DNA from 2 places in the Variovorax boronicumulans genome. Region 2 is predicted to be linked to the other one. Evidence: riboswitches for the same ligand, from Rfam matches in the RefSeq annotation. Region 2 holds a riboswitch; the other holds the start of a gene.
What was found. Region 2 has a riboswitch for glycine ahead of gcvT (glycine cleavage system aminomethyltransferase GcvT). Riboswitches for the same ligand answer to the same signal wherever they lie in the genome.

Region 1: linked by a shared signal. The riboswitch ahead of VHAB30_RS22315 (D-amino acid dehydrogenase) and the one ahead of gcvT (glycine cleavage system aminomethyltransferase GcvT) in region 2 are both predicted to bind glycine.

The regions. Positions count from the first base shown of each region.
Region 1 is NZ_BKDH01000002.1:518,961-530,198, reverse strand. It holds gene VHAB30_RS22330 (PhaM family polyhydroxyalkanoate granule multifunctional regulatory protein) at 1-46, shown strand, start outside; gene VHAB30_RS22325 (FIST signal transduction protein) at 96-1,376, shown strand; gene VHAB30_RS22320 (RtcB family protein) at 1,591-3,006, shown strand; gene VHAB30_RS22315 (D-amino acid dehydrogenase) at 3,026-4,333, opposite strand; glycine riboswitch at 4,425-4,531, opposite strand; glycine riboswitch at 4,576-4,666, opposite strand; gene rfbB (dTDP-glucose 4,6-dehydratase) at 4,785-5,864, shown strand; gene rfbD (dTDP-4-dehydrorhamnose reductase) at 5,861-6,751, shown strand; gene rfbA (glucose-1-phosphate thymidylyltransferase RfbA) at 6,791-7,678, shown strand; gene rfbC (dTDP-4-dehydrorhamnose 3,5-epimerase) at 7,675-8,223, shown strand; gene VHAB30_RS22290 (glycosyltransferase family 4 protein) at 8,478-10,442, shown strand; gene VHAB30_RS22285 (glycosyltransferase family 2 protein) at 10,435-11,202, shown strand.
Region 2 is NZ_BKDH01000001.1:3,001,171-3,012,408, forward strand. It holds gene denD (D-erythronate dehydrogenase) at 1-773, shown strand, start outside; gene VHAB30_RS13755 (TRAP transporter substrate-binding protein) at 829-1,803, shown strand; gene VHAB30_RS13760 (TRAP transporter small permease) at 1,884-2,396, shown strand; gene VHAB30_RS13765 (TRAP transporter large permease) at 2,407-3,699, shown strand; gene VHAB30_RS13770 (AraC family transcriptional regulator) at 3,736-4,515, opposite strand; gene VHAB30_RS13775 (MFS transporter) at 4,625-5,818, shown strand; gene VHAB30_RS13780 (L,D-transpeptidase Cds6 family protein) at 6,079-6,561, shown strand; gene VHAB30_RS13785 (hypothetical protein) at 6,658-7,194, shown strand; glycine riboswitch at 7,226-7,316, shown strand; glycine riboswitch at 7,329-7,433, shown strand; gene gcvT (glycine cleavage system aminomethyltransferase GcvT) at 7,481-8,677, shown strand; gene gcvH (glycine cleavage system protein GcvH) at 8,749-9,120, shown strand; gene gcvP (aminomethyl-transferring glycine dehydrogenase) at 9,178-11,238, shown strand, end outside.

The DNA of each region.
Region 1 (11,238 bases), on a different contig from region 2:
AACCACGTCCACCGCCGCGCGCAAGCGAGCCTCCGGCCGGCGCTGACGTCTTACAGACACCTTTCCAGACGACGACGCACGGGTCGGTACGCACCATGAAACTGTTTCCCACCGGCCATGCCACCCACCCGCAATGGCGCATGGCCGCCGGCCTCGTGCTGGCCCAGTTGCGCGCGCAGATGGCGCTGCCCGACTACGCGTCAAACCCGACGCTCGGGCTGCTCTACATCACCGACCACTACGCGGCCGAGGCGCAGGAGATCCTCGATCACCTGAGTGCCGAACTGCCCGAGGTCACCGACTGGTCGGGCACGGTCGGCATCGGCGTGTCGGCCAACAACGCCGAGTACTTCGACGAGCCCGGCCTGAGCCTGATGCTGTGCGCGCTGCCCAGTGACCAGTACCGCGTGTTCTCCGGCGTGGCGCCGCTGGGCAGTTCCGAAATGAGCGGCTTCGAGGCGCACACCGCGCTCGTGCACGCCGACCCGGCCACGCCCGACCTGGGCGAGCTGATCGGCGAGATGGCGGGGCGCACCGACACTGGTTACCTGTTCGGCGGGCTCTCGTCCGGCCGCGGCGGGGCGCTGCAGTTCGCGGTCGGCGGCAACGGCAACATCCGCGGTCACGGCGCGGCGGGCGGCGTGTTCTCGGGCGGCTTGTCGGGCGTGGTGTTCGGCGAGGGCGTGCGACTGGTGTCGCGCGTCACGCAAGGCTGCCAGCCGCTGCGCACCGGCGGCGCGCGCGAGCGCGAGATCACCGAGGCCGACGGCAACCTGCTGCTGTCGCTCGACGGCGAGCCGGCGCTCGACGTGCTGCTGGCCGACCTGCAGGTGTCGCTGGACCGGCCGCAGGAAGCCATCGACGCCGTGCGCAACACGCTGGTCGGCCTGGCCGACGCGGGCAGCGACGGCATCCGCCGCACCGGCGACCTGGGCGCCGACGTGCTGGTGCGCCACATCATCGGCCTCGACCCGACGCGGCGCGGCATCGCCATTGCCGACAACGCCGAGGCCGGCATGCGGCTGAGTTTCTGCCGCCGCAACGCGCAGGCGGCGCGTGCCGACCTGATGCGCATCTGCGCCGAGATCCGCGAAGAACTCGAGCCCGAAGAACAGACGCTGGCCACGGCGCGCGCCGTGGCAGCCGGCGAGGCTGAGGCCGCGCCGCATCCGGCGCGGCGCATCGCGGGCGCGGTGTACGTGAGCTGCTCGGGACGCGGCGGCCCGCACTTCGGCGCACCGGGTGCCGAGCTGCAGATCGTGCGGCATGCGCTGGGCGATGTGCCATTGGTCGGCTTCTTCGCCGCCGGCGAGATCGCGCGCCATCACCTGTACGGCTACACCGGCGTGCTGACGGTGTTCACCGCGCCGGACTGACTGGCTGACTGACGGGGAAAAACGACGCGCGCGCCTGCGCACTGTGTTCGCAGGCGCTTCGCGTCGCTAGAATCCGCCCGCTTTCTTGAATCTCTGCTGCTGCAAGAAAGAGTGATCCGCGCGCCCCGAGGCACGCGGTCGATCTCTTTCGCCCCGCCACGCGATGTGACGGGGCCCGGAAACCGACACGGTTTCCCCGAATGGAATTGCAGCCATGGGCAGCCCCACCAATAGTCATTTTTCGAGACTCCAGCGCGCCTTTTCGCGCGCCCACATCGCCGTCGATTACCGCGACGGTATCTATCACCTGCGCAACGAAGCCGCGCAGGCGACCGTGCTTCTGCCGCAGAGCCTGCCGCTGGAAGAAAAAGCCGTGAACCAGCTGCTGGCCTTCGCCAGCGTGCGCTCGCCCGACGGCGCGCACCGCGTGTGCAAGGCTTGCGCGACGCCGGACCTTCATCCGGGCTCGGTCGCGCCGGTGGGCAGCGTCGTCGCCACCGATGGCGACTTCGTGATCCCCGCCGCGGTCGGCACGGACATCAACTGCGGCATGCGCCTGCTGACCACCGGCCTCACGCTGGACCAGGTGGCGCCGCACAAGACGCAGCTGCTCGCGCGGCTCACGCGCGGCTTGCTCGACAACGGGCGCGACGTGCCGGTTCACACGGCGGCGTTTCGTGCGCTGTTCGACGACGGGCCGGCCGCGTTCCTGGATGCTGTGCGCAACGACGGGCTCTGGGCGGCCTGCGACCGCGACCGGCTGCAGGCCGAGATCGGCGCGTGCATCGGCCTGGCGAGCTTCGGCGGGCAGTCGCGGCACGCACCGCTGGCCTACACCGGCGCGCGCCACGAGGTGTTCCGCGACCCGTGCCTGGGCACGCCGGGCAGTGGCAACCACTTCGTCGAGTTGCAGGTGGTCGACCAGGTGATGGACCGGCACGCGGCGTACCGCGCGGGCCTCAAGGCGGGCGAGGTCGTCGTGATGATCCACAGCGGCTCGCGCGACATCGGGTTCCATGTCGGCGGCCGCTGGATGGACCGCGCGCGGGCCGAGTGGCCGCAGGGCCTGCGCCATCCGAAGAGCGGGTTGTACGGCCTGGCCGGGCCGCTGGCGCAGGAGTACCTCGAAGCCATGGGCGTGGCCGCGCGCTATGCGTGGGCCAACCGCGTCGTGCTGGCCGAGCTGGTGCGCAAGGACTTCGCCGAGCTGCTGGGCGCCACGGCGTCGACGCTGGTGGTCGACGTGCCGCACAACGTCGTGCTGCGCGAGCACGGCATGAACATCCATCGCAAGGGCGCGACGCCGGCGCACGCGGGCGACCTGGCGCTGATTCCCGGGTCGATGGGCGATCACTCGTACCTCGCGACCGGGCTGGGGCATGAGGACTGGCTGTGGTCGTGCAGCCATGGTGCCGGCCGGCGCATGCGTCGGCAGGAAGTGCGCGCGATGCGGCCCGCACCCGACGACGCCGATGCCAGCTGGCAATGCGTGACGCTGCGCGAAGAGCGCCGCATCGAAGAGGCGCCGCAGGCCTACAAGCCGATCGGCGCGGTGATCGAGGCGCAGGAAAGCGCGGGGCTCATCCGCTGCGCCGTGCGGCTCAAGCCCTGGGTCACGTTCAAGGCGTGACCCGAGGGCGCGTGTCGTGTCAGCCCAGTGCGGGCTGCACGGCGCGTGGCGCGGGCGCCGGCATGCCGGCGAACGCGAAGTCGACCTCGGGCGCCAGCCCGCTCACGATGCGCGCGATCGACTTGCCCGAGCCGCAGGCGTGCGTCCAGCCGAGCGTGCCGTGGCCGGTGTTGAGGAACAGGTTCGGCAGTTTGGTCTTGCCGATCAGCGGCACGTTGCTCGGCGTGGCCGGGCGCAGGCCGGTCCAGAACTGCGCGCGCTCGGTGTCGCCGGCGCCAGGGAAGAGCTCTTCGACGCGCCGCACGATGGCTTCGCAACGCACGCGGTTCAGGTCGCGGTCGTAGCCGTTGAGCTCGGCCGTGCCGGCGATGCGCAGGCGGTCGCCCGATTCGGAGGTGTAGCGCGAGAACACCAGCTTGTATTCGTCGTCTGTGAGCGAGACCTGGTGCGCCTTCGACGCGTCCTTCACGGGCAGCGTCACCGAGTAGCCCTTGGCCGGGTAGATCGGCAGGCGGATGCCCAGCGGCGCGGCGTACAGGGGGCTCAGCGAACCCATCGCAAGCACGAAGGCATCGCCGCGGATGCGCTGGAAGCGGCCTTCGTTGTCGGTCGCCTCGACGTGGTCAATGCTGCCGCCGGCTTCGCGCAGCGCGGTCACGGTGTGGCTCATGAGGAACTTCACGCCGGCCGCCTCGGCCAGCTTCACCAGCTCGCGCGCGAAGCGGTTGGCGTCGCCCGATTCGTCTTCGGCGGTGTAGGTGGCGCCGGCGAGTTGGGGGCGAATGTGGGCGAGGGCGGGTTCGATCTTGATGGCCTCGTCGGCCGAGATGACCAGCCGCTCGCAGCCCAGGGCGCGCATCTGCTCGGCGGGCGCGAGGGCGCCATCGAATTCTTTTTGCGTCGTGTAGAAGTGCAGGATGCCTTGCGTGCGCTGGTCATAGTTCAGGCCGGTGTCTCGACGCAATTGCTGCAACATTTCCCGGCTGTATGTACCGAGACGCACGATCTGTTCGATGTTGTGGCGGGTGCGCGCGGGGGTGCATTCGCGCAAGAACTGCAGGCCCCAGAGCCACTGGCGCATGTCGGCGCGGATGCGAAAGAGCAGCGGCGCATCTTCCTTGCCGAGCCATTGCAGCACCTTCAGCGGTGCGCTCGGATTGGCCCAGGGTTCGGCATGGCTGACCGAGATTTGGCCGCCGTTGGCGAAGCTGGTTTCGGCGGCCGGGGTGGCCTGCCGGTCGATCACGGTCACCTCGTGGCCGAGTTGCTGGAGGTAGTAGGCCGAAGTCACGCCGAGCAGGCCGGCGCCAAGAACGATCACACGCATTGCAAGTACCTTTGAGTTTGCAGCGCTTGAACGGCGGGCGTGGAGTGCTATTGAAAAAATAGCAAGCAACCAGACGACCGATGTCCAAGTTGCCGCTCCCCCTGTCCTCGGTACCTGAGAGATTCACCCTGCTGCACCCGCAGCGGGTTTGCTCCTTCGGTGCGCCACATGGCGTGGCGGCTCTCCAGACGGCTGTATCGATGAGTGCAGTACTGACCCCTTGCCGAAGTTCCGTGGCGTTGCCTGGAATTTCGTCGGGCCGACCTGAGCGTTTATGGGAGTTTGCGCCTTCGGTAGGGCCTCCGTGGAGGCCCGCTCTCCTGCAATTGTTGGCGATTGTAGGCGGGCCCCGCAAGCCGGCCAAGCCCTGTACATCGGCACTTCACACCGATGGGATAATTGAATGTTGATTTTTGGTAAAGCAAACTTTTTTCTACATGCAGGGGACTCCATGATCCTGGTTACCGGCGGCGCAGGCTTCATTGGCGCCAATTTCGTGCTCGACTGGATCGCGCAGGGCAACGAGCCCGTCGTGAACCTCGACAAGCTGACCTACGCAGGCAACCTCGAGACCCTCGCGTCGCTCAAGGGCAACGCGAACCACGTCTTCGTGCAGGGCGACATCGGCGACAGCGCGCTGCTCGATCGCCTGCTGGCCGAGCACAAACCCCGTGCCGTCGTGAACTTTGCCGCGGAATCGCATGTGGATCGTTCGATCCACGGCCCGGAAGACTTCGTGCAGACCAATGTGCTCGGCACCTTCCGCCTGCTCGAATCGGTGCGCGGCTACTGGAACGCCCTGCCGGCCGACCAGAAGGCCGCCTTCCGCTTCCTGCACGTGTCGACCGACGAGGTCTACGGCTCGCTCTCCAAGACCGACCCGGCCTTCACCGAAGAAAACAAGTACGAGCCCAACAGCCCGTACTCGGCCAGCAAGGCCGCCAGCGACCACCTCGTGCGCGCCTGGCACCACACCTACGGCCTGCCGGTGGTCACCACCAACTGCTCGAACAACTACGGCCCGTTCCACTTCCCCGAGAAGCTGATCCCGCTGATGATCGTCAACGCACTGGCCGGCAAGAACCTGCCCGTGTACGGCGACGGCATGCAGGTGCGCGACTGGCTCTACGTGAAGGACCACTGCAGCGCCATCCGCCGCGTGCTCGAAGCCGGCAAGCTCGGCGAGACCTACAACGTCGGCGGCTGGAACGAGAAGCCCAACATCGAGATCGTCAACACCGTGTGCGCGCTGCTCGACGAGCTGAGCCCCCGCGCCGACGGCAAGCCGTACAAGGAGCAGATCACCTACGTCACGGACCGCCCGGGCCACGACCGTCGCTACGCCATCGATGCACGCAAGCTCGAGGCCGAGCTTGGCTGGAAGCCCGCCGAGACCTTCGATACCGGCATCCGCAAGACCGTCCAGTGGTACCTCGCCAACGGCGAGTGGGTGCGCAACGTGCAAAGCGGCGCGTACCGCGAATGGGTCGAGAAGCAGTACGACGCTGCGCCTGCAAAGGCTTCCGCATGAAGTTGCTGCTGCTCGGCAAAGGTGGACAGGTCGGCTGGGAGCTGCAGCGCAGCCTCGCGCCGCTCGGCGAAGTGGTCGCACTCGATTTCGACAGCACCGAGTTCCACGCCGACTTCAGCCGTCCCGAGCAGTTGGCCGCAACCGTGCTGGCGGTGCGCCCCGACGTCATCGTCAATGCCGCCGCGCACACTGCCGTCGACAAGGCCGAGAGTGAGCCCGACTTCGCTCGCAAGCTCAACGCCACCTCGCCCGGCGTGGTGGCCGAGGCGGCGCAGCAGATCGGCGCGCTGATGGTGCATTACTCCACCGACTACGTCTTCGACGGCAGCGGCACCAAGCCCTGGAAGGAAGACGACGCGACCGGCCCGCTCAGCGTGTACGGCCAGACCAAGCTCGAAGGCGAGCAACTGGTGGCGCGCCATTGCGCGAAGCACCTGATCTTTCGTACCAGCTGGGTGTACGCCGCACGCGGCGGCAATTTCGCCAAGACCATGCTGCGCCTGGCCAAGGAGCGCGACAAGCTCACGGTCATCGACGACCAGTTCGGCGCCCCCACCGGTGCCGAGTTGCTGGCCGACATCACCGCGCACGCGATTCGCGCCACCTTGCAAGACCCGGCCAAGGCCGGGCTGTACCACGCCATCGCCGGCGGCGAGACCACGTGGCACGGCTACGCGCGCTTCGTGCTCGAGATGGCGCAGCAGGCCGGCGTCGAACTCAAGGCTGGCCCGCAGGCCGTGGAGGCCGTGCCCACCAGCGCCTTTCCAACGCCCGCGAAGCGCCCGCACAACTCGCGGCTCGACACCACCAAGCTGCAGACCACCTTCGGCCTGCGCCTGCCGCCCTGGCAGGAAGGCGTGGCACGCATGCTGCGCGAGACGCTCTGACCGACTGATTTTTCCTGCCCCTCACAGAAGAAGACCCCCATGACGCAACGCAAAGGCATCATCCTCGCCGGCGGCTCCGGCACCCGCCTGCACCCGGCCACGCTCGCCATGAGTAAGCAGCTGCTGCCGGTGTACGACAAGCCTATGATCTATTACCCGTTGAGCACGCTGATGCTCGGCGGCATGCGCGACATCCTGATCATCAGCACGCCTCAGGACACGCCGCGCTTCCAGCAACTGCTGGGTGATGGCAGCCAGTGGGGCCTCAACCTGCAGTACGCGGTGCAGCCGAGTCCCGATGGCCTCGCGCAGGCTTTCATCATCGGCGACAAGTTCGTGGGCAACTCGCCGAGCGCGCTGGTGTTGGGGGACAACATTTTCTATGGGCATGACTTTGCCCATCTGCTGTCGGACGCTGATGCGAAGCAAAGCGGTGCGACCGTGTTCGCGTACCACGTGCACGACCCGGAGCGTTATGGTGTGGTGGCCTTCGATGCCAACGGCAAGGCCAGCAGCATCGAAGAAAAGCCTGTCAAGCCCAAGAGCAGCTACGCCGTGACTGGCCTGTATTTCTACGACAACCAGGTCGTCGACATCGCCAAGGCCGTGAAGCCGAGCGCGCGCGGCGAACTGGAGATCACGGCGGTCAACCAGGCGTACCTGGACCTGGACCAGCTCAACGTGCAGATCATGCAGCGCGGCTATGCGTGGCTCGATACGGGCACGCACGAGAGCCTGCTCGAAGCCGGCCAGTTCATCGCGACGCTGGAGCATCGGCAGGGGCTGAAGATCGCCTGCCCTGAAGAAATTGCGTGGCGCAATGGCTTCATCGACAGCGCCCAACTCGAAAAGCTGGCCGCACCGCTGCAGAAGAACGGGTACGGAAAGTACCTGAAGCACCTGCTGACCGAAGAGGTGCGTTCGTGAATGTCATCCAAACCGAGATCCCCGACGTTTTGATCATCGAGCCGAAGGTCTTCGGCGATGCCAGAGGGTTTTTCTACGAGAGCTTCAATCAGCGCGCGTTCGAAGATGCCGTCGGGTCGAAGGTCGACTTCGTGCAAGACAACCATTCAAGGTCGTCCAAGGGCGTGCTTCGGGGGTTGCACTATCAGGTCCAGCAAGCGCAAGGAAAGCTGGTGCGTGTGGTGCGCGGGGCGGTCTTTGATGTGGCTGTCGATATCCGGCGCTCTTCGCCCACGTTCGGGCGTTGGGTGGGCACGGAGTTGAGCGAAGGCAATCACCGACAGTTGTGGGTTCCGGCGGGCTTCGCGCACGGATTCTTCGTTCTCACCGACTCTGCGGATTTTCTGTACAAGACGACGAACTACTACGCGCCGGAGCACGAGCGATGCATTGCCTGGAACGACTCGAGCCTGCAGATCGCGTGGCCGGACATCGGCATGGCGCCGCAGTTGTCCAAGAAGGACGCCGAAGGCAAATCGCTTCAAGCGGCGGACGTCTTCGAGTAATCAGATTTTTTGGACGAGGCGCCTGAGTGCCTGCCGAATTCGAGGCGCCGTTTTTTGATCGCACGTCAATGAACGAATGCCAAGAGTGAGATTCTTGTCTTCTTGCTGTATTTGAAATATTCCCGCTGCCCGTGAATGTGAGTTGCTTCTGATGGAGTGAGCCGAACGGCTCCGGCCTCATGCGCATTCGATCGACGGACAAAGGCCTGAGCGTGTGAACGCGAGGAAGCGCATCAATTTTCATGAAACCCGGAATGAATTTCAAAAAGCTATTGAAGCGCAGCGCTCAGCTTGTGAACGAGTATCGCGATGCCGGTCTGCTCCGGCAGTCGGATCTGTTCGATAAAGAATGGTATCGGGAGCGCAATCCGGATGTTCCGGAAGGCGCTGAGATTCGGCATTTTCTTCGGTTCGGCGGCAGGGAAGGGCGTGCACCGAGCGAAAAATTCGATGCGGCAGGGTATCTGAAGGCCAACAAGGACGTGGCGTACAGGGGCCTCAATCCTTTGGTGCACTACCTCAAGTGGGGCAAAGAGGAGGGTCGGAAGGTTGCAGTTGCCCGCCCACCGATGCGCGTGCCCCTCTCCGAGAAGCGACGTTCGGCGCCAGCCATTGATCTCAGTCGCTATTCAAGAAATGGCACGTTGCTCGTGACAGAGCAGGAGATTCGCGATCTCGAATTGCTCCATGAAACGGACCTCTTCGATGCCGAGTGGTACCTCGAAAATTACCCGCATCTGAAGAATCAGGACCCTTACCTTCATTTCCTGCGGCATGGCGGCTTCGAAGGATTGAAGGCCAGTGAGAACTTCGATTGCGAGTGGTATTGCGACATCTATCCGGATGTCGTCTTGCACGGCGTGCACCCACTGCTGCACTACCTGAAGCACGGCATGAAGGAAGGTCGCTTCAAGGGCATGCCGCCCAAGATCGCATCGGTCGTCAAACGGACCGTTGCAGACCTGATGACGCTCGACCCCGAAATCGAATCGTGCCACCCGTTGCACGGCAAGCACTTGAGGCTGCGCCCGAATTTCAGCATCCCGACCGATGAACTCGGTGCAGCGTGGACTGAAATTTTTCATGATTTGCCTGCTGGAATCCGGCACGTCGTTTTCATGCCGTGGCTTGTCAAGGGCGGGGCGGATCTCGCTGGGGTCAACATCCTGCGCGCGGCCCAGGAGGCGGTTGGCGTTTCTGCCACGCTGCTCGTCTTGACCGATCATGACAAGGTTGACGCCTTCGACTGGCTCCCCTCGGGGTCACAGGTGCTGGTTTTGTCCGATTACGACGCCGATCTCAATCAGCAGAACAGACAACGCATTGTCGAGGCGCTCATATTCGCGCTTCAGCCCGAGTCGATCACGAACGTAAACAGCTTGGCGTGCTGGGCCGCCCTGGTCGAAAAGGGCAAGGCTTTTCAGTCGATATGCAAGGTCTACACGACGCTGTTCTGCCGCGACTTCACGGAAGATGGCCGCGGGGCGGGGTATGCGGATACGCACCTTCGGGCTGCGATCCATAACGTCGACAAGATCTATTTCGATACCAACGTCTTCCTTGAAGAAGTGGTGGCGAGGTATGGATTTACACCTGCATTGACGCAGAAGCTCCAGTTCCTGCCTCAGCCTGCATTGGACGATTTGCGAGAGATTGCGAAGAAAGCCCAAGCCGACGAACAGCGACCGGCCATCTTCTGGGCGGGCCGGTTCTGCCATCAGAAAAATACGGAGTTGTTGGGGCGGATCATCCGGTCTCTGCCGGAGGTCGCACTGGATGTCTACGGCGGCGGTGAGCCTCAGCGCGAAGCCGAACTGGCGGCGCTCGCAGAAACGCAGCCCAAGCTGCGTCTGCTGGGGATGTTCGCCTCGTTCAGCAAGCTTCCCCTGGAGCGGTATGCCGCCTTCCTCTTCACGTCGCGTTTCGAGGGCATGCCGACGGTCCTGATCAATGCCGCCGCCGCAGGCATCCCCATCATCGCGAGCAATGTCGGAGGCGTCTGCGAACTGGTGACCAACGAAACCGGATGGCTGATCGATGCCCTGGACGACGAGCGCGCCTACTGCGCGGCCATCCAGGAAATTCTCGACAACCCGGAAGAGGTGCAGCGTCGCCTGCAGGCCATGAGGAAAAAACTGGGCATCGAGCGTTCCTGGTCCGCATTCAAGGCAGGACTCCCTTTCTCATCCATATCCTCCAGCGAGGCCGAGCATGTCTAAGTTTCACGTCACGGCGATCGTCAATGGGCACAAGGAAGGCTTGTGGCTCAAGCCGGCATTGGACAGTGTCTGGGCCTGCTTCGAGGTGGCCCGAGAACAGGGTTTGACCACCGAGCTGCTCGTTGCGATGGACCGCGCGGACGCACTTTCTGTCGAGATCGTCAGCGACAGCGTCGCAAGGTTTCCTCATGTGCGCGTGGTTCCCATGAACCATGGTGATGTCGGGCATGCTCGAAACCAGGCGGCATTGATGGCCGAGGGCGAGTACGTGGCGTTTCTCGACGGCGACGATCTTTGGGGCCCTACCTGGCTTTCGGACGCCTATGCCATGGCGAGTGCGGACGAGCGGGAGCTCGTGCTTCACCCGGAGGTGAATGTCTATTTCGGGCACGACCCTCATGTTTTTGTGCATATCGATGCCGAAAGCAAGAATTTCGACACGGCCGCGCTTGCGTTGGTGAACTACTGGACGTCACTTTGTTTTGTGCGCAGGGAATTCCTTGTGGAAAATCCCTATCCGGAAACAGATCTGGCAGCACAAATAGGTTACGAAGATTGGGCTTGGAATCTCAAGGTGATGTCTGCGGGCGCCGTGCACAAATGCGTTCCAGGAACCGGGCATGCCATCCGGATGAAGAGAATTTCTTTGGTTCGTCAAACGAGTTCGGCAGGTTGCATCGCAGCGCCCAGTGATATTTTCAAGAAGGTCCTGAAAAACCAGGCAAGGAGGCCTGATTCGAAGCTTCGCATCGCAGTTTAGTTCGCGCTTCCCGAGAAGCTTCTTAATTTGGCTTCA
Region 2 (11,238 bases):
TGTTCCACCTCGCGGCCGCCGTCAGCGGCGAATGCGAGGCCGACTTCGACCTGGGCATGCGCAGCAACTTCGCCGCCACGCACGGCCTGCTCGAGAAGCTGCGCGCGCTCGGCACGCGCCCGGTGCTGGTGTTCTCCAGCTCGCTCGCCGTGTTCGGCGATTCGCCCGAACAGCCGCTGCCCGCGCTCATCGACGACCACACGCTGCCCACGCCGCAGACCAGCTACGGCATCCAGAAATTCATCGGCGAGCAGCTGGTGGCCGACTACACGCGCAAGGGCTTCGTGCAGGGGCGCAGCGTGCGCCTCATGACGGTGAGCGTGCGCCCCGGCCTGCCCAACGGCGCGGCCTCGGGCTTCTTCAGCGGCATGATCCGCGAGCCGCTCGCCGGCCTGCGCGCGGCCTGCCCGGTGCCCGACGAGACGCCCGTGGCCATCGCCTCGCCGGCCCGGACCATCGAAGGCATCGTGCGCGCCGCCGAAGCGAGCGACACCGACTGGGGCCCGCGCACCGCGCTCAACCTGCCCTCACTGGCCACCACCGTGGGCGAGATGGCCGCCGCGCTCGAACGCGTGGCCGGTCGCGCCGCCACCGACCTGCTCGACCGCACGCCCGACGCCGCCATCCGCCGCATCGTCAAAACCTGGCCCGGGCGCTTCGACACGCCACGCGCCCGGGCCCTCGGCCTCACGGCCGACGAGAGCTTCGACGCGGTGATCCGCGCCTACGTCCGTGAAAGTCCCGACGCGGTCAAACTGGTTATTGGTGCATAGTCATTTCCTGACCTGCGCCTGACGCGCTTTCGACCCCCAACTCCCCGGAGACACCATGAAATTCGGCCACATCGCCGCCGCCTGCCTTTCGCTCGCCCTGGGCACCGCCGCCTTCGCGCAGCAACCCACCGTTCTCAAGATCGGCTATGCGACGTCCAAGGAATCGCATTACGGCGTGGGCTCCACCGTGTTCTGCGAAGAGGTCGAGAAGAACACCCAGAACCGTTTCAAGTGCCAGCACTTCGCCAACTCGGCGCTGGGCGGCGAGCGCGAGCAGATCGAAGCGATCCAGCTCGGCACGCAAGACCTGCTCAACACCTCGACCGGCCCCGTGGGCAACTTCGTGCCCGAGGTCAAGATCGTCGACATCCCCTTCCTGTTCCGCGACTACGACCACGCCCGCAAGGTCATGGACGGCCCCATCGGCCAGGACATCCTGACCAAGTTCCCGAGCAAGGGCATCATCGCGCTGGCCTGGACGGAAAACGGCTTCCGCCACATGACGAACAGCAAGCGCGACATCGTCAAGCCCACCGACGCGGCCGGCCTGAAGATGCGCACCATGGAAAACAAGGTGCACATGGACGGCTACCGCACCTTCGGCATCCTGCCCACGCCGATGGCCTTCCCTGAACTGTTCGGCGCGCTGCAGCAAGGCACGGTCGACGGCCAGGAAAACCCGATTCCGGTGATCCTGTCCTCGAAGTTCTCGCAGGTGCAAAAGCACCTGTCGCTCACCGGCCACGTCTACTCGCCGGCGCTGCTGCTGCTGTCGCCCAAGGTGTGGAACAAGCTCTCGGACGCCGACAAGAAGGTGTTCACCGAAGCGGCGAAGAAGGCCTCGATCGCGCAGCGCAAGAAGGTCAACGACGACGAGAACAACGGCATCGCCCAGCTTGAGAAAGACGGCATGAAGGTCACGCGCACCGTCGACGGCGCGGCCTTCCGCGAAGCCCTGAAGCCGGCCTATGTGGGCTACGCCAAGGAATTCGGCGCCGACAACATCAAGAAGATCACGGACGTCAAGTAAGACCGCTCCGCCCCGACCGCGCCCGGCCCGCCTCAGTGTGCCGGGCGCTTCGCATTTCCGACACCACAGAGAACCACAACGTGCAAGCCTTCGAGCGCTACTTTCTCGCCGCCAACCGGTGGGCGCTGATCCTTCTGCTGGCGGCCATGTCCGTCATCATCTTCACCAACGTCGTGCTGCGCTACACCACGAACCAGTCGATCGAATGGGCCGAAGAGGTGTCGCGCCACATGATGATCTGGCTCACCTTCCTGGGCGCCGGGCCCGTGCTGCGCTACGGCGGCCACATCGCCGTCGAGAACCTGCAGGACGCCCTGCCCCGGCCGGCGGCCGTGGCGGTGCGCATCGTGGTGGCCGGGCTGCTGTTCGCCTTCTTCGGCTTCATGGTCTGGTACGGCTGGCTCTACATGGAACGCACGATGTTCCAGCTCACCGCCGTGACGCAGATTCCGTTCGCCTACATCTACAGCGCGATGCTGATCGGCGGCGTGCTGCTGATCGTGCACTGGCTGCTGGTGGTGCGTGGCTACGTGCTGAACCGCGAGTTCGCGTCCGACGCGCATTTCGACGCCAACGCGTCGGCCTCGCTGTAAGGAGAAGACCATGGATGCCAGCATTGTCCTGATCGTCTCCGCCTGCGTGTTCCTGGCCATCGGCGTGCCCGTGGCCTTCGCGCTCGGCCTGGCCACGGCCGCCACCCTGATCCTCGCGGAAAGCTACCCGCTGATGGTGCTGCTGAAGGAAACCTTCACCGGCATCGACAGCTTTCCGCTGATGGCCGTGCCCTTCTTCATCCTGGCCGCCGAACTGATGAGCGGCGGCTCGCTCACCGAGGTGCTGCTGCGCTTTGCGGGCCAATTCGTCGGCCACCGGCGCGGCGGGCTGGGCTACACCAACGTGGTGTCGCTGACCTTCTTCTCGGGCATCTCGGGCTCGGCGCTGGCCGACGCGGCCGGCCCCGGCTCGATGCTCATCAAGATGATGGACAAGGCCGGCTACGACCGCTCGTACGCGGCGGCGCTGACGGCCTCCACGGCCATCGTGGGGCCGATCATCCCGCCCTCGATCATCATGATCATCTACGCGCTGCAGGACGAGACCGTGTCGGTCGGCCAGCTGTTCGTGGCCGGCATCGTGCCGGGCATCCTGATCGCGGTGGCGATGTGCGTGGTGAACTTCTACGTCTCGAAGAAGCGCAACTACAAGGGCGACGGCCAGACGCCGCCGCTGCGCGAGATCCTCATCACGACGTGGAAGGCGATTCCCGCCATCCTGCTGCCGGTGGTGATCCTGGGCGGCATGCGCGCCGGCTGGTTCACGCCCACCGAAGCCTCGGTGGTGGCGGTGTTCTACGCGCTGGTGTGCGGCAAGTTCATCTACCGCACGCTCGAGTGGAAGATGCTGCCCGACATCCTGTCGCGCTCGGCCCTCCTGTCGGCGTCGGTGCTGATCATCATCGGCCTGTCGGCCTCGTTCGCCTGGGTGCTGACCATCGAGGGCATTCCGCAGCAGATGGCCGAATGGCTCATCAGCATGAACCTCTCGCCGTGGATGTTCCTGATCATCGTCAACGTGTTCCTGCTCTTGTTCGGCATCTTCATCGAGCCGCTGCCGGGCGTGATGGTGCTGGCGCCGATCCTTGCGCCGGTGGCGATCAAGCTGGGCGTCGACCCGGTGCACTTCGCGATGATCGTGATCTTCAACCTCACGCTGGGCATGATCACGCCGCCGGTGGGCGGGCTGCTGTTCGTCACCTGCAACGTGTCGAAGGTGCCGATGTCGGCGCTGGTGAAGGAACTGGTGCCCTTCCTGTGGGCGCACGGCGCGGTGCTGATGCTGCTGACCTTCGTGCCGATGCTCAGCACCTGGCTGCCGCGCGCGCTCGGGTTCAAGTAGCGGCGCAGGCCGCTCCCGCCCACGCCTTCACCCGCCTCAGGCCGGCGGGTGCAGGTACTGGCTCGGCGGCACGCCGAGCGTGCGGCGGAACATCGCAGTGAAGGCGCTCGGGCTCTCGTAGCCGTGCGCCAGCGCCACCTCCAGGATCGACGCGCCGGCGGCCAGCCGCGGCAGGCTCAGCAGCAGCCGCGCCTGCCGGCACCACGCGCCGAAGGTCATGCCGGTCTCGCGTTCGAACAGCCGCGCCAGCGTGCGCGCATTCATGTGCAGCCGCGCGGCCCAGCCGTCGAGCGTGGCGGGCTGCGCGGGGTCGCGGATCAGCGCCTCGCACAGCGCGGCCAGGCGCGCATGGCGCGGCATCGGCACATGCAGCGACAGCGCGGGCGCGGCCTCGATCTCGTCGAGGATCAGCTCCATCACGCGCTCGTCGCGCCCGCCCGGCGGGTAGTCCAGCGGCAGCGACACGGCCGCCATGATCAGCTCACGCAGCAACGCGCCCACATGGATCACGCGGCACTCGGCCCCCAGGTCGGCGCGCGTGCCGGGCTCGACGAAGACGGTGCGCATCTTCACCTCGCCCGCCATGCGGATCTGGTGCGTCATGCCCGGCGGCACCCAGACGCCGCGCCCCGGCGGCACCACCCAGCTGCCGGCCGCAGCGCCGACCATCATCACGCCCGAGATCGCGTGGATGAGCTGGCCGCGCCGGTGCGCATGCGGCGGAATGAAGGCGTCGCCCGCCGGATCGGTCGCCAGCACGGCCACCGCGCGCGGGGTCGATTCGCCTTCGTCGGGGCGCAGATTCAGTTTGTCCATTTCACGACGATGTTTGCACATTCGTAGCAAGAACATCTTTCCCTGTCTTCCTACGATGGCTTTTCTCCCTCTTTTTCTCCAACCGGACATCCAGGAAAGAAGCCATCGCATGAACACGCGCCGACTCGGGCTGCTCACCGGCACCCATGCCGTCAACGACCTCTACCAGGGCCTCGTGCCCGCGCTGCTGCCCTTCATGGTGCTGGAGCGCGGCTACAGCTACACGGCCGTGAGCGGCCTGATGCTGGCGGCCACCGGGCTGTCGAGCGTGGTGCAGCCGCTGTTCGGCCTGTACGCCGACCGTCACCCGCGCGCCTGGCTGGTGCCCGTGGGCTTCCTGGTGGCGGCGCTGGGCGTGGTGCTGGCGGGCCTGAGCCAGAGCTACCTGCTGACCTGGATCGCGGTCGCGCTGTGCGGGCTGGGCATCGCGGCCTACCACCCGCCCGCCACCGTGGCCGCGCGCGCGGCCGGCGGCGCCTCGCAGAAGGCGATGAGCGTGTTCTCGGTGGGCGGCACCATCGGCGCCTCGTTCGCACCCGTGCTGGCGGCCACGGTGGTCGGTGGCGGCAGCCTGTCGCGCAGCTACCTGCTGGGCATTCCTGCGTTAGCGATGGGCGTGGTGTGGGTCGCGGCCAACGCGCGGCGCGGCGCCGTCGCCAACAACGCGGCAGCCGCGGCGGCGCGCGCCGCGCAGGCCCGCGCCCAGGTGCTGAAGCCGCACAACGACTGGCGCGCCTTCAGCCTGCTGGTGGCGACCATCGTGGGCTGGTCGATCCCGTACGTCACGGTGCTGTCGATGCTCTCGCTGCGCATCACGCGCGACCTGCACGGAAGCACCTTCCAGGGCGCCGCGGCGCTCACCGCCTTCACCGCCGCTGGGGCCGTGGGCACGCTGGCCGGCGGCTGGCTCGGCGACCGCATCGGACGCATGGGCACGATCCGCTGCGGCTACCTGCTCGCGCTGCCCGCCATGGCGGGCCTCGTTCTCGCCTCCACGCCCGGCGCGGCGCTGGCCTGCACCGCGTGGCTCGGCATGAGCATGTTCCTGCCCTTCGCCGCGCAGGTGACGCTCGCGCAGGACTACCTGCCGCGCAACCCGGCCACCGCCAGCGGCATCACGCTCGGTCTCGCGCTCTCGGTCGGCGGGCTGGTGTCGCCGCTGTTCGGCCTCCTGTCGGATGCACGCGGGCTCGGCGTGACGCTCACGGTGGTGTTGTGCGTGCTGTGCGTCGCGACCGTGCTCGCCTTGCGGCTGCGCAACCGCACAGTGCAGGTGATGGCGGGCGAGGCTGCGGCGGCCTGAGTTGAGTTCCGTTCCCGCGCAACGGCAGCGCCCACCGTGCACAGGGCACTGGGTGCTTCCCGCAGCGAAATCAAGGAGGAGCCGAAGGCGGGGGACATTCGCGGAGGGAAGTACCCGGTGTCCTGTGCACGCGCCCTGAACCACGGACCACCGAAATCCGTGGGCGATTCAACGCCGCACGCGCTCTCTTTCACTGCCAGAATCGACGCAAGCTTCGACGTCGAGCCTGACAGACAAGAAGAAGGAAAGAGAAGGACGCCATGCACCGAATCGTCGCCCAGGGCAGCAGCCTTGTCGCTGCCGGCTTGCTGGCCACCGCCGGTATCGCGGCCACGCCGGCCGCCGCACCCGTTGCAGCCGTTGCACCAGCAGCCGCCCCCGCCAACCCCACCAATCCCGTCACCCACCTCGCCGAAGTGGAAAGCGCCGTGCGCGCCTGGGCCGCCGCCTGGTCCGCGCGCGACGTCGAGCGCTACCTCGCCGCCTACGCGAGCGACTTCACCCCCGCGCGCGGCCAGACCCGCGAGCGCTGGGAGGCCGACCGGCGCGCCCGCATCACGGGCAAGTCGCGCATCAGCGTGGGCATCGAGGGGCTGGTGATCAGCGTCCAGGGCACCTCGGCCAGCGCGCAGTTCCGGCAGATTTACAGCGCCGACGCACTCACCGAGACCGACCGCAAGACGCTCGAGCTGCAGCGCGTGGGCCCGCGCTGGCTGATCCGCAAGGAAAGCGCGGGCAACTGACGCGCGCCGCCTTGTCCCTGTAAGGCAAATGGTTCACGAAGATGTCACCACTTGCAACGATGCTGCAGCCTTCGACCTCCGAAAGCTGTGGCCGCCATGTTCCCCACCAAGACCGAGAAGGCACGCGACGAACTCCAGGCCGGGCAGCGCACGCTCAGCCAGCGTGAGCGCGCCCTGCTGCTCATGGCCGACGGCCGGCGCTCGCTGACCGACTTCAGCCCGCTGTTCCCCAGCCGCGTCGAGGCCGAGCAGGCGATCCAGGGGCTGATGCAGCGCGGCTACCTGCAGGTCGCGCGCCCGGTCGCGCCACCGCCCGCACCGGCCCCCACGCCCGTCCCCGCCGCCGAGCCGATCCAGGTCGCCACCTCGGCCGACAGCTTCGACGGCAAGCGCTCGCTGGCCACCACGCGCATGTTCCTGTTCGACATCTGCGAGCGCATGTTCGTGCGCCGCGACCCGCGCTTCGCCAACCAGATGCGCGACGCCCTGCGCGAGGCCCGTGACCGCGAGGCCATGCTGACCATCGCCGCGCTGATGCTCTCCGAGATCGAGAAAGCCGCCGGCCCCGAGCGCGCCGACTCGCTGCGCGAGCGCATCGACAAGCTGCTGCCGCCGGCAGAAACCGTGCACTGAGCCGCCAGCCCCGGCCCCGCGATCCACTACACTCGCCGGGTCAGGAGAGAGCCCCGCGCGACGGGGCCGCCGAAGGCGCAGGGGTTCCCCGAACGCTCAGGCAAAAGGACTGACAAGACGCCGGCAACCACCGGCGTTTCCTTGCTGGAGAGAGGCCGTGGCATTGCACGCGGCCCACCGAAGGAGCAAACCCCGATCGTGGGGCGAATCTCTCAGGTAAAGCGGACAGCAGGGGTGGCCCGTGGCGTTGCAGCCATGGATTTCGACTGCCCCTTTGGAGTGCCCCGTGGCCGCTTCTTCCGCTTCCGCTTCTTCCGCTTCCGCTTCTTCGGATACTCAACTTCTCAAGACCCCGCTGTACGACTTCCACGTGGAGCTCGGCGCCCGCATGGTGCCTTTCGCCGGCTATTCCATGCCCGTGCAGTACCCCGCCGGCCTCATGGCCGAGCACAAGCACACGCGCGACGCGGCCGGCCTGTTCGACATCTCGCACATGGGCCAGCTGCGCCTGGTCGGCCCCGATGCCGCCGCCGCCTTCGAAACCCTGATGCCCGTCGACGTGGTCGACCTGCCCGCCGGCAAGCAGCGCTACGGCCTGCTGCTGAACGACGAGGGCGGCATCCTCGACGACCTGATGTTCTTCAACGAAGGCAACGGTTCGCTCTTCGTGATCGTGAACGGCGCCTGCAAGGTGGCCGACATCGCCCACATCCAGGCCAGGATCGGCGCGCGCTGCCAGGTGCAGCCCCTGCCCGACCACGCGCTGCTGGCGCTGCAGGGCCCACAGGCCGCCGCCACGCTGGCGCGCCTGTCGCCCGGCATCGAGCGCTTCGTGTTCATGACCGGTGGCGCGGTGCAGATCGGCGGCATCGCGGCCTTCGTCACCCGCAGCGGCTACACCGGCGAAGACGGCTTCGAGATCTCGGTGGCCGCAAAAGACGCCGACGCCCTCGCCCGCCTGCTGCTCGCGCAGCCCGAGGTGAAGCCCGTCGGCCTGGGCGCGCGCAACTCGCTGCGGCTCGAAGCCGGCCTGTGCCTGTACGGCAACGACATCGACACCACCACGACCCCGGTTGAAGCCTCGCTCAACTGGGCGATCCAGAAGGTGCGCCGCGCCGGCGGTGCGCGCGAAGGCGGCTTCCCGGGCGCGGCAAAGGTGCTGGCCCAGCTGACCGCCGTCGCCTCGGGCGCGGCCGGGCACACCGACCACAAGACGCTCACGCGCAAGCGCGTCGGCCTCGTGGCGCTCGAACGCATTCCGGTGCGCGACGGCACGCTGCTGCAGTCGCTCGAAGGCCACGACATCGGCGCCGTCACCAGCGGCCTGCTCGGTCCCACGGCCGACCGCTGCGTGGCCATGGGCTACGTGGCCGCCGCCTTCGCCGAGCCCGGCACGCGCGTGCAGGCCATCGTGCGCGGCAAGCCGGTGCCGATGGAGGTCTCGACCCTGCCTTTCGTGCCGACGCGCTACTACCGCGGCTGACCGACACTGAACACCGCAGACCCGGCTAGGCTCTGCACCCCGATTCCATTTTTTCCACGAGGAGTTTTTTCATGAGCATCAAATACACCAAGGACCACGAATGGGTGGCGGCCGAAGGCGGCGCCGCTACCGTCGGCATCACCGTGCATGCGCAAGACGCGCTGGGCGACGTGGTGTTCGTCGACCTGCCTGAAGTGGGCAAGACCTTCGCGCAGGGCGAGGTCGCCGGTGTGGTCGAGTCGGTGAAGGCCGCCGCCGATGTGTTCATGCCCGTGTCGGGCGAGATCACCGAAGTGAACGAAGCGCTGCGCGCCGACCCGTCGCTGGCCAACAGCGACCCGCTGGCCGCCGGCTGGTTCTTCAAGGTCAAGCTGAGCGAACCCGCGCAGCTCGACGCCCTGCTCGACGCCGCCAGCTACGACAAGTTCGCCGCCGAATCCTGATCCGCTGAACAGCAGCTTCCTCGCACCTTCGTTCCTTCTCCCCGAGCCTTCACCGCCATGCCGATTCCCGCCCTTCCCTCTTTGCAAGAACTAGAGAACGCCGAAGAATTCCTCGCCCGCCACATCGGCATCGATGCGGCGGACGAGGCGCGCATGCTGCCGGTGATCGGCTCGGAAACGCGCGCGGAGCTCATCGACGGCATCGTGCCGGCGGCCATCCGCCGTGCCCGGCCGATGCGCCTGCCCGCGCCGGTCACCGAGGCCGACGCGCTGGCCGAGCTGAAGACGCTGGCGTCGAAGAACAAGGTGTTCAAGAGCTTCATCGGCCAGGGCTACTACGGCACGCACACGCCGGGCGTGATCCTGCGCAACATCCTGGAGAACCCCGCCTGGTACACCGCCTACACGCCCTACCAGGCCGAGATCTCGCAGGGCCGCATGGAAGCCCTGCTCAACTTCCAGACGATGGTGTGCGACCTCACGGGCATGGCCATCGCCAACGCCTCGATGCTCGACGAGGCCACGGCCGCCGCCGAAGCGATGACGCTCGCCAAGCGCAGCGTGAAGAGCAAGAGCAACGTGTTCCTGGTCTCTGGCGACTGCCACCCGCAGACCATCGAAGTCATCAAGACGCGCGCCGCCCCGCTGGGCATCGAAGTCAAGGTGAGCACGGTGTCGGAAACACTGCCGCACCTGATGGTGAGCGGCGAGTTCTTCGGCGTGCTCGCGCAGTACCCCGCCACCACCGGCCACGTGCACGACCTGCGCCCGCTCGCGGGCCACGCGCACCAGTGCGATGCCGCCTTCATCGTCGCGGCCGACCTGCTGGCGCTGACGCTGCTGGTCGCCCCCGGCGAGTTCGATGCCGACATCGTCTGCGGCACCACGCAGCGCTTCGGCATGCCGCTGTGCAACGGCGGCCCGCACGCCGCCTACCTGGCCTGCCGCGATTCGTTCAAGCGCTCGCTGCCCGGCCGCCTCGTCGGCGTGAGCGTCGACACGCACGGCCAGCCCGCCTACCGCCTCGCGCTGCAGACGCGCGAGCAGCACATCCGCCGAGAAAAGGCCACCTCGAACATCTGCACCGCGCAGGTGCTGCCGGCCGTGGTCGCCAGCATGTACGCCGTGTACCACGGCCCCGACGGCCTCACGCGCATCGCGCAGCGCGTGGCCGTGCTCACCGCCATCCTCGCCAAGGGCCTGTCGCAGATGGGCCGCGAGCCGGTGAACACCACCGCCTTCGACTCGCTGACGATCCGCACCGGCGACGACACGGCCGCGATCATCGAGCGCGCACAGGCCGGCGGCGTCAACCTGCGCCAGCGCCTGCAGCAGCACCTGGGCATCTCGCTGGACGAAACCACCACGCGCGCCGACATCGAAACCCTGTGGGCGCTGTTCGTGCCCGCCGGCACCGCGATGCCGCGCTTCGACGAGCTGGCCGCCAGCACCACGCCGCTGATTCCCGAGGACCTGCGCCGCACCAGCGCCTTCCTCACGCACCCGGTGTTCAACACCCACAAGAGCGAGACCGCGATGCTGCGCTACATCCGCAGCCTGTCGGACAAGGACCTCGCGCTCGACCGCAGCATGATCCCGCTGGGCAGCTGCACCATGAAGCTCAATGCGACCAGCGAGATGATCCCCATCACCTGGCCCGAGTTCGCCAACATCCACCCCTTCGCGCCCGCCGACCAGCTGCAGGGCTACGCCCAGCTCGACGCGCAGCTGCGCGCCTGGCTGTGCGAGGCCACCGGCTACGCGGGCATCAGCCTGCAGCCCAACGCGGGTTCGCAGGGCGAGTACGCGGGCCTGTTGGCCATCAAGTCCTTCCATGAAGCCAAGGGCCAGGGCCACCGCAACATCTGCCTGATTCCCTCGTCGGCCCACGGCACCAACCCCGCGAGCGCCCAGATGGTGGGCCTGCACGTGGTGGTGACGGCCTGCGACGCGCAGGGCAACGTCGACATGGACGACCTCAAGCGCGCCTGCGAGAAGCACAGCGCCCACCTGGCCGCCGTGATGATCACCTACCCCAGCACGCACGGCGTGTTCGAAACCCGCGTGAAGGAGCTGTGCGAGCTCGTGCATGAGCACGGCGGCCGCGTGTACGTCGAC